Simiduia agarivorans SA1 = DSM 21679: one gene and its partner. The protein of the gene in region 1 interacts with the protein of each later gene in a pairwise test. Links are inferred from orthologs where the notes say so. Each region holds a gene or a part of one and is shown in the gene's direction. Other genes may lie near its edges.

Region 1 (5,090 bases):
CCATCTCGCCAGTTTCAAAACCGGTTCCGGCAGCTTCCGCATGAATGTGGCCCTGTCGGAATTGCCCGACTTCTTGTGCCGCCCGGGCACCCAGCAACAGCCGCACCACACCTCCGGCATCGTGATCGGCCCTACCATGCAGTACCTGGAACAGGCCTATCTGGACGCCAAGCAATCCGGCTACGCCAAACACCCCATTGTGGAAATGCTGATTCCGTCGGTGGTGGACGATACGCTGGCACCCAAGGGCCAGCACGTGGCCAGCCTCTTCTGCCAGCAATTCGCACCGCAGCTGCCCAATGGCGACAGCTGGGACGACCACCGCGAAGCCGCGGCCGACACCATCATCGATACCGTGACCCGCTACGCACCCAATTTCAAAGCCAGCGTGATCGCCCGCCAGATCCATTCGCCACTGGATCTGGAGCGCAAATTCGGGTTGGTGAATGGCGACATTTTTCACGGCGCGCTGGGTCTGGATCAGCTCTGGCTCAACCGCCCGCTCATGGGCCACGCAGATTACCGCACGCCCATCAAAGGCTTGTACCTGTGCGGCTCAGGCACCCATCCGGGCGGCGGCGTCACGGGTTGCCCAGGGCACAATGCGGCGAGGGAGATTTTGAGGGATCTGTAATCGGACACGAATGGTGGAATGCGCTGTGCTTATTCCACCCTACGGCGCACATCCCGGCGGTGGTGTCACGGGCTGCCCGCGACACCATGCGGCGAGGGAGGTTTTGCGGGATCTGTAATCAGACACGAATGGTGGAATGCGCTGCGCTTATTCCACCCTAGGGCGCACATCCCGGTGGTGGTGTCACGGGCTGCAAGGGACACAATGCGGCGAGGGAGATTTTGCGGGATCTGTAATCAGACACGAATGGTGGAATGCGCTGCGCTTATTCCACCCTACCTATGGTGTGCTGTAGGGTGGAATAAGCGCAGCGCATTCCACCATCACCCATCAATGAAACTTCCCCGCCCCATCCCCGTCACCCATGGGCGCACCCATCTGGTCGCCCATCAGGTAACCCTGCTGCTGGCAATCAACAATAATCTTGTGAATCTGCTCAAGGGACGCGGTCACGAAGTGGGCAAACTGCTCGTAGCTCACGCCGGCGCCGGTCATTAAGGTATCGCACAGCACCAGCCGTGGAATGCCTTCATCAACCACGTCGAGAAACGCCTTGATGGTGGGGAAGCCCATGTTCAGGAAACTCAGCTCGGCGTTCATGCCCAGCAGGATGGAGGGCCGGATTTCCAGCTCCACGCTCAGCAACACCCCTTCCGGCTCCATCAGTAGGCGGGCATCCAGCACGCCCTCCTCGGATTGCACGGCCTCCAGATGCAGGCCCGGGCACTGGCCGCACAGGTAACACACCTGGCCCATGCGCTTGAGCCACTGCTCAATGGTATCAATATCGGGTAATTGCAATTCAGACATGGGACCTCCTTCCGGGCGGGCAGGATACGCCCGCAACCACGAGCAGTCTATTGAAAAACTCCTTGCATGCTCAGGTTTTCAGGCTGGCTTGTAATTTAGGCGCCGTTTTGAAGGTGTGTGTCCACCCACCGAAAAACGGCAACGACAAGTACGGACCAGCCTGAAATCCCCGAAGGGCGAGGCCTGAAGCGCACACCTGCTGCGCTTTGCCTCTAGCAAAGGGAACCACCCTGTGCGTCGAGGCAAAACACAACATCTGCGCGCTTCATGCCTCGCTGAGAATACAAGGGGTTTATCAACAGCCTGCTAAGCTTCAACCGTGTATTCATGTATACTCGCGCCCCCGAATGCTGGCGCCACAACGAGGAAATGCCGTGTTTACTGAATTAGGCCTGGACGAACGCTTGATCAAGGCCCTGGACGCCCAGTCCATCACCGATCCCACCCAGGTACAGAATGCCGCCATTCCTGCAGCCCTGGCAGGCAAAGACCTGTTGGTGATGTCGGAAACCGGCAGCGGTAAGACATTGGCTTTCCTATTGCCCCTGGCACAGAAGCTTCTCAATAATGACAATCGCAACACCGGCACCCTGGCGCTGATTCTCGCGCCCACCCGCGAGCTGGCCAAGCAGATCCTGAAGGAAGCCAAAGCCGCGCTGAAATTCACCCACCTGAAGGTGGGTATTGTGTCCGGTGGCGATGACTACAAATTCCAGGCCGCGCAGCTGCGCAAAAACCCGGAGATCCTGATCGCCACCCCCGGCCGCTTGCTGGAGCACTTCAACCGTAATCTACCGGCCATGGACGACTTGCAGGTACTGATTCTGGATGAAGCCGACCGCATGCTGGACATGGGTTTCCACGATGACATGGTGTCTATTTGCAACAAGCTCGCCGCCACCCGCTCTACCTGGTTGTTTTCTGCCACCTTATCGCACATGGGTTTCAATACCCTGGCGAAAGAGCTGACCCGCGAGCCGGAAAAAATCAATCTGAGCAGCGGCCGTGAATCCCAGGCCAATATCCGCCAGCAGGTGATCCTGTCTGACGGCGCCAACCACAAACAGAAAACCATTACCCAACTGCTGAAAACCCTGAGCTACGAGCAGGCACTGGTATTCACCAATACCCGCACCCAGGTGGATCATCTGTGCCAGTATCTGCGCGCGCAGGAAATCAAAACCGGTGCCATTCACGGTGAAATGGCGCAGGAAGACCGCAACAAGGTAATGGAACTGATGCGCAAGGGCCATGTGCAGGTACTGGTGGCCACCGACGTGGCCGCCCGCGGTATCGACATTGGCGGCATTGAGCTGGTCATCAACTACGACATGGCGCGCAATGGCGACGACTACACCCACCGCATCGGCCGCACCGGCCGCGCGGGCGCCGAAGGCACCGCCATCAGCTTTATCACGCCGCAGGAATGGAACCTGAAGGCCGGTGTGGAGCGCTACCTGAGCACCCGCTTCGAACAAATCGAAATTCCCGGCTTTGAATCGCGCTACAAGGGCCCGGAAAAAATCAAAGCCTCCGGCAAAGCCGGCGGCCCGAAAAAAGCCGATAAAAAAGCCGCCAAAGAACGCGCGGCGAAAAAAGCGGCCAAAGACAACAAACCCAAACTGCGCGAACGCGACCAGAAAAATATCGGCAAGCGGCGCAAGCCCAGTGCGGTGCAATTGGGTGATGGTTTTGCGCCACCTACGGGCATCAAGAAAAAAGGCCCTGGGGTAGACGAAGATTAAAAATAACGCCTGGCAATGCCAGGCGTTTTTTCATTCAGTGCGCTCAACCACCAAACTGATAATAGGTCGGCGCCCCCGGCCCCACCGGCAGGCCAAATACAAACACCCACAAATAAAACAACGTCACCCAACCCACAAAAAACACCAGGGTATAAGGCAGCATGGTGGCGATCAATGTCCCTATCCCCAGATCTTTTTTGTATCGCGCCGCTACCGCTAAAATGAGCCCGAAATAACTCATCATGGGCGTGATCAGGTTGGTGACCGAATCCCCAATGCGATAGGCCGCCTGAATCACTTCCGGCGAGTAGCCCACAATCATCAGCATGGGCACAAAGATGGGCGCAAAAATGGCCCACTGGGCCGAAGCCGAACCGAGTGACAAATTCACAATGGCGCACATGGCGATGAAGAAAACGAATAATTCCGGCCCGGTCAGGCCAATAGTCTGCAAAAAGGTCGCGCCTTTTACCGCGATGATGGAACCCAGGTTAGACCAGCCGAAAAATGCCACAAATTGCGCGGCAAAAAACACCAGCACAATATAAAGCCCCAAAGCACTGATGCTCTTGGACATGGCGTTAATCACATCGCGCTCGTTTTTCATGCTGCCGACAATGCGGCCATACACAAAACCGGGAATGGCAAAGCTGATGAAGATGAATACCACAATTCCCTTCAGGAAGGGCGAGCCCTCCACCAAACCGGTATCCGGATGACGCAGCGGCCCCCATTCGGGCACCACGCTCAGTGCCAACATCACCGCGACACCGGCAAAGGCCACGCCGGCCCAGGCCAGGCCTTTTTTTTCGATCGGCAGCAAGCCTTCCAACTTCTGTTCTTCCAGATCAACACTGGCCTCGGAGCGGTCGTATTTTCCAAGCTTGGGCTCCACGATTTTTTCCGTCACAAAGGCACCTAATGCCGAAATAACGAAAGTACTCACAATCATGAAAAACCAGTTGGCATCGGGGCTGACGGTGTAGTTGGGATCGATCAGATTGGCGGCAGACTGGGTAAAACCGGCCAATAAAGGATCAACCGTTCCGATCAGCAGGTTGGCACTGTAACCACCGGACACGCCGGCAAACGCCGCTGCCAGCCCCGCCAACGGGTGCCGGCCGAGCGAGTGGAAGATCACCGCCGCCATGGGGATCAACACCACGTAACCCAACTCAGATGCGGTATTGGACACAATGCCGGCGAACACGACCGTCACTGTCACCATGCGACGGGACGCGCCCATGACCAAGCCGCGCATGGCGGCAGAAATGAGTCCGGAATGTTCGGCCAGGCTCACGCCCAGCAATGCCACCAACACTACGCCCAGTGGGGGAAAGCCGGTGAAGTTGGTTACCAGGTTGGAGACAATCCGCTGCAGCCCGTCAACGCTCAGCAGGTTCACCACCCGGATGACGCCATCTGCCGCACGCCCCGCAGCGCCCTCTGGCCGCGGATCGACGGCACTCACCTCAAAATAGGACGCAATCCCACTGCCAAACACCACGGCTACCGCGAAACAGGCAAACAAGGTCACAGGATGTGGCAGCAGGTTACCCAGGTATTCAACGGTATCGAGAAAACGGGTAAACCAGCCGCGCTTTCCGTTTTCGGCATCAACTACTGCCGCTTTTTCATTCGCAGCCATTTTGGCTCCTTTTTTCACGCTGTTTTATAACCGGCACCAAATGACAAACCTGCTAAAAATGCGCCCTTCACAGCAACAATTCATTAACTGAAGTGCGAAGACCAAACGAACATTTCAAACGGGAAATGAAGACGGCAACCAGAATTTGAGGATCGAAAATGTACCACAACTTGAAGCCGCTTTGGCATTAAGCGGTATCCCACATAGCCCGATGAAATCCACGCCCTGAATGTCTGACCCTGTAGAGAATCAA
Region 2 (4,173 bases), 640 kb from region 1 along the record:
TCCACAGTGACAACGCGCGCGAACAGACGCGCTTTGTACTGGACTGAATGTTTAGAACTCACTCTCTGCCGCCAGGGATGATCGCTCACTCAGCATGCCGCAGCCAGTTGCTGCCCCGTGATGAAAGCCCCCTGTGCCGCAGCGTCAGCAACCGAACTGACAAACCATGTCTGCCAAAAAGCAGACCAATAAAAGACCTGCCGGGTTAACTCGGTACAGGAAATGAGTTTTGAAGAGAGCCGCGACAGACAATCAGGCATGCATCACATCGCACAAGGCGCGATGGGCAGGCCTGCATCTGACTGTTGCACTCTTTGCGACAGCCATTCGCTGCGCAACATAAACACAGCCAGACACAGCAAAACTGCTCGCTGCGCCCTGTAAATTAGGCACAGCATGAAAAGAATGCTCATCAACGCAACTCAACCCGAAGAGTTGCGCGTCGCGCTCGTAGACGGCCAATGGCTGTACGATCTCGACATCGAAAACCGCAATCGCGAACAGAAAAAAGCCAATATCTACAAAGGAAAAATTACCCGGATCGAGCCCAGCCTCGAAGCGGCATTTGTGGACTATGGTGCTGAACGTCACGGTTTTTTACCCCTGAAGGAAATATCCCGTGAATACTTTGGCAAATCACCCAAAGAGCTCGACGGCCGCGCAAAGATCAAAGATCTGCTGAAAGAAGGCCAGGAAGTCATTGTCCAGGTCGACAAGGAAGAACGCGGCAACAAAGGCGCCGCACTCACTACCTTTATTAGTCTGGCCGGCCGCTATCTGGTATTGATGCCAAACAACCCGCGCGCCGGTGGCATCTCGCGCCGCATTGAAGGCGAAGAACGCGCTGAACTGCGCGATGCGATCAATGGTCTGAACGTGCCCCAGGGCATGGGCATCATCGTCCGCACGGCGGGCATCGGCCGTAGCTCCGAAGAATTGCAGTGGGACCTGGACTGGCTGGTTCAACTGTGGGGCAACCTGTCAGACGCTGCATCCGGCAATAAGGCACCCGCCTTCCTGTTCCAGGAAAGTAATGTCATCATCCGCGCCATTCGCGACTACCTGCGTCAGGACGTGGGCGAAGTTATCGTGGATACACGCGAAGCCTATGACCTGGTCAGCACTTTCATCAACCAGGTAATGCCCAACTATCACAGCAAAATCAAGCTGTATGAAGACGACATTCCGTTGTTCAACCGCTATCAGGTTGAAAGCCAGATCGAAACCGCGTTTGAGCGCGAAGTGAAACTGCCTTCGGGCGGCTCCATTGTGATTGACCCCACAGAAGCCCTGGTTTCTATCGACATCAACTCCTCGCGCGCCACCAAAGGCGGCGACATCGAGGAAACCGCGCTGCAAACCAACCTGGAAGCAGCGACGGAAATCGCCCGTCAATTAAGGTTGCGCGATATCGGTGGTCTGGCTGTTATCGACTTTATCGATATGCAAAATGCCAAGAACCAGCGCGAGGTGGAAAACCGCATTCGCGAAGCACTGGAAATGGATCGCGCCCGTGTCCAGGTGGGCCGCATTTCAAAATTTGGCCTGCTGGAAATGTCCCGCCAGCGCCTGCGCCCATCCCTGGAAGAAACAATGTCCAAGGTATGCCCGCGCTGCTCTGGCCAAGGCACGATCCGCTCCACCAAATCACTGGCGCTGTCAATTTTGCGCCTGGTGGAAGAAGAAGCGCAAAAAGAGCGCAGCGCAGAAATCCGCGCCATTGTTCCGGTCAATGTTGCCACCTACTTGCTGAACGAAAAACGCAAAACCATCAGCAAAATCGAAGCGCGCAACAACATTCGCGTAACTGTTGTGCCGAAATCGGAGTTGCAAACACCGCACTTCGAAGTCCAGCGTCTGCGCGATGACGACGAAGGCACGTTCGAGACCAGTTACAAGATCCATACCCCGGCGGAAAAAACCGAAACCGATAACGACATGCAACCGGCCAAGCCCCTGCCACAAGCAGCGGTACAATTGGTTGCGCCGTCTCAACCAGCACCGGCCCCGGCGCCTAAACCCGGCCTGATTGCCCAGTGGATTGCGGCCATCATCGCCCTGTTTACACCCAAGCCAAAACCCAAAAAGACCAAAGCCCGGGATAACGACCGTCGTCGCCAGGGCCGTGGCCGCAACACCAACAATCGCCGTCGCGGTCGTAACAAAGGCGACCAAGAGACCGAAAACAAAAACGACAATAAAACCGACGCCAAGTCCGACAAGCCACGCAACAATCGCAACGACGATAGCGACGGCAATCAGGATGAACAGCGCGGTCGCCGTCGTCGTCGTCGCCGTCGTAACAACGACAATGACAACGCAGAGAGCAACAATCAGGAGAGCAACAACCAGGAACAATCGGTCGCTGCCAACGAAAACGAAGCTGACGACAACAACGGCAACTCGGAAGACAAGCCGCAGCGTCGCCCCAGCTCCCGTCGTGGACGCAATCAGGAGCGCCGTCGTGGCCGCCGCTCGGATCAGGTGGAGCAATTTGAGCAGCAATCCGATGATGAAATTTCGTCGGAGTCTACCGCCAGCACCGAGTCGCCTGTAAGAGAAACGCAGGAGAATAGCGAGCCACAGGAAAATCGCCGCCGCAATCGTCGAACGCCTAAACAGGAAAAACCTGACAACGGCGAAAGCAACGACACGGCAGAGCCGAAATCTGAAACCGCATCAACAGAAGAACGCAAGCCTGAACCGGCAACCCGCGAAGTATCACCTGAAGCGGAAGTAGTGCAGACTACGCCAGCAGAGCCGGTCGCCGCGATCGACGCAGCAGAGACCGAACCTGCCGCCAAGGCCCCTCTTACCGGGGAAGCTGAAGCAAAAGAAGTGATCGAAACACAGCCGCAGGCAACGCAAACCGCCGCTGCTACCGAACCGGACACTCAGCAATCCGCCGAGCAAACCGACGGTGACGCCAGGGTGGAATCTGCAGATGACAACACTGTCGTCCAACAGGACGAGGTTGACGCAGCAGAGACTGTTGAAGCAACCCCGGAAGCGCAACCTGCAAGTTATAGCCGTGCAACTAATGATCCGCGCGCTAACCCAAAACCGGTAAGCAGCGTGCAGATCACCACCGAGACACGCCCCAAATCCGGTGCCCGACCGCTCAACACGGCGCTGCCTGCTGCAGTTGAACGCACACCACGCGACTTGAGCCGCCCGGCCAACGATCCGCGTAACAAACGCCAGGCTTAAAACACCTGACTTGCTGAAAAGACCGGCCTTGAGCCGGTCTTTTTTTGTTTGCTCAAACACTACATTCATAACCCGGTATGGGCCGACGGATGAGCCAGCCAGCGGATTCAAGGCACCGCGCTGCGCTTTTTTCAGCCATACAGCGCGACGATTGATCAGTCTGCGAGTAAAGGGATTTTTTTCATAAAAAATAAATACTTACCGCTTGCCAACTGGCCGGCGGCCTGTATAATCTGCGCCTGCTACGGAAGGGTGGCAGAGTGGTCGAATGCACCGGTCTTGAAAACCGGCGATGTGCGAGCATCCGTGGGTTCAAATCCCACCCCTTCCGCCACTTCCCCCCCCTCGTATTACCAACCACCCCATTGATGCTTTTGGCTTGAAATTCAGCCGCTTAGCCCCAATTTACTCGCTAAATACCTTGCAAACGCCTGCGGCCTTTGTAAGATTGTGCTCATCAACTTGCCTTTCACGGAGATGACCATGCAAGAGCTTTACAACCAAACTGCGACGGCAGAAGCCCAGAGTGCAGAAGTCAGCAAAGTCCTGCGCAACACCTACATGTTGCTGGGTATGACCTTTGCTTTCAGCGCATTGATGGCCGTTGTGGCAATCGCACTGAGCGTGCCCTACCTGGGCTTGTGGATGTTGCTGCCCTATATTGCCTTTCTCTGGTTGACCGAGAAAAACAAGAACAGCGCGATGGGTCTCGTTTGGGTCTTCGCATTGACCGGCTGGCTGGGCTTTACCGCGGGCCCCATCGTGGGCATGGTATCCGCTACCGCGGGCATTCAACCTGTGCTGATGGCACTGGGCGGCACCGCGCTGATTTTCTTCGGTCTGTCCGGCTATGTACTGACCACCCGTAAAGACCTGTCCTTCATGGGCGGCTTCCTGATGGTGGGCTTACTGGTAGCGTTTGTGGCCGGTATCGCCAATGTGTTCCTGAATATCTCCGGCATG

What was found. The genes of interacting proteins can lie anywhere in the genome.
Region 2: the proteins of M5M_RS00775 (region 1) and M5M_RS03665 interact in binary tests that used the Escherichia coli proteins (3 or more experiments, as listed by UniProt). The link is inferred for Simiduia agarivorans SA1 = DSM 21679 from one-to-one orthologs.

Annotation. Positions count from the first base shown.
Region 1 is NC_018868.3:166,538-171,627, reverse strand. The notes cover bases 1,132-4,003. They hold M5M_RS00775 (DEAD/DEAH box helicase), read left to right. Parts: upstream 1,132-1,818; coding sequence 1,819-3,189; downstream 3,190-4,003. Other genes in these bases: M5M_RS00770 (AbgT family transporter), read right to left, coding at 3,233-4,003; M5M_RS00780 (YbjN domain-containing protein), read right to left, coding at 1,132-1,444. Also shown: M5M_RS00785 (phytoene desaturase family protein), read left to right, coding at 1-634; more of M5M_RS00780, read right to left, coding at 965-1,131; more of M5M_RS00770, read right to left, coding at 4,004-4,837. UniProt on the Escherichia coli protein: DEAD-box RNA helicase involved in the assembly of the 50S ribosomal subunit at low temperature. Exhibits RNA-stimulated ATP hydrolysis and RNA unwinding activity. Acts before DeaD.
Region 2 is NC_018868.3:806,592-810,764, forward strand. The notes cover bases 1-3,410. They hold M5M_RS03665 (Rne/Rng family ribonuclease), read left to right. Parts: upstream 1-396; coding sequence 397-3,210; downstream 3,211-3,410. Outside these bases: M5M_RS03675 (Bax inhibitor-1/YccA family protein), read left to right, coding at 3,694-4,173. UniProt on the Escherichia coli protein: Endoribonuclease that plays a central role in RNA processing and decay. Required for the maturation of 5S and 16S rRNAs and the majority of tRNAs. Also involved in the degradation of most mRNAs.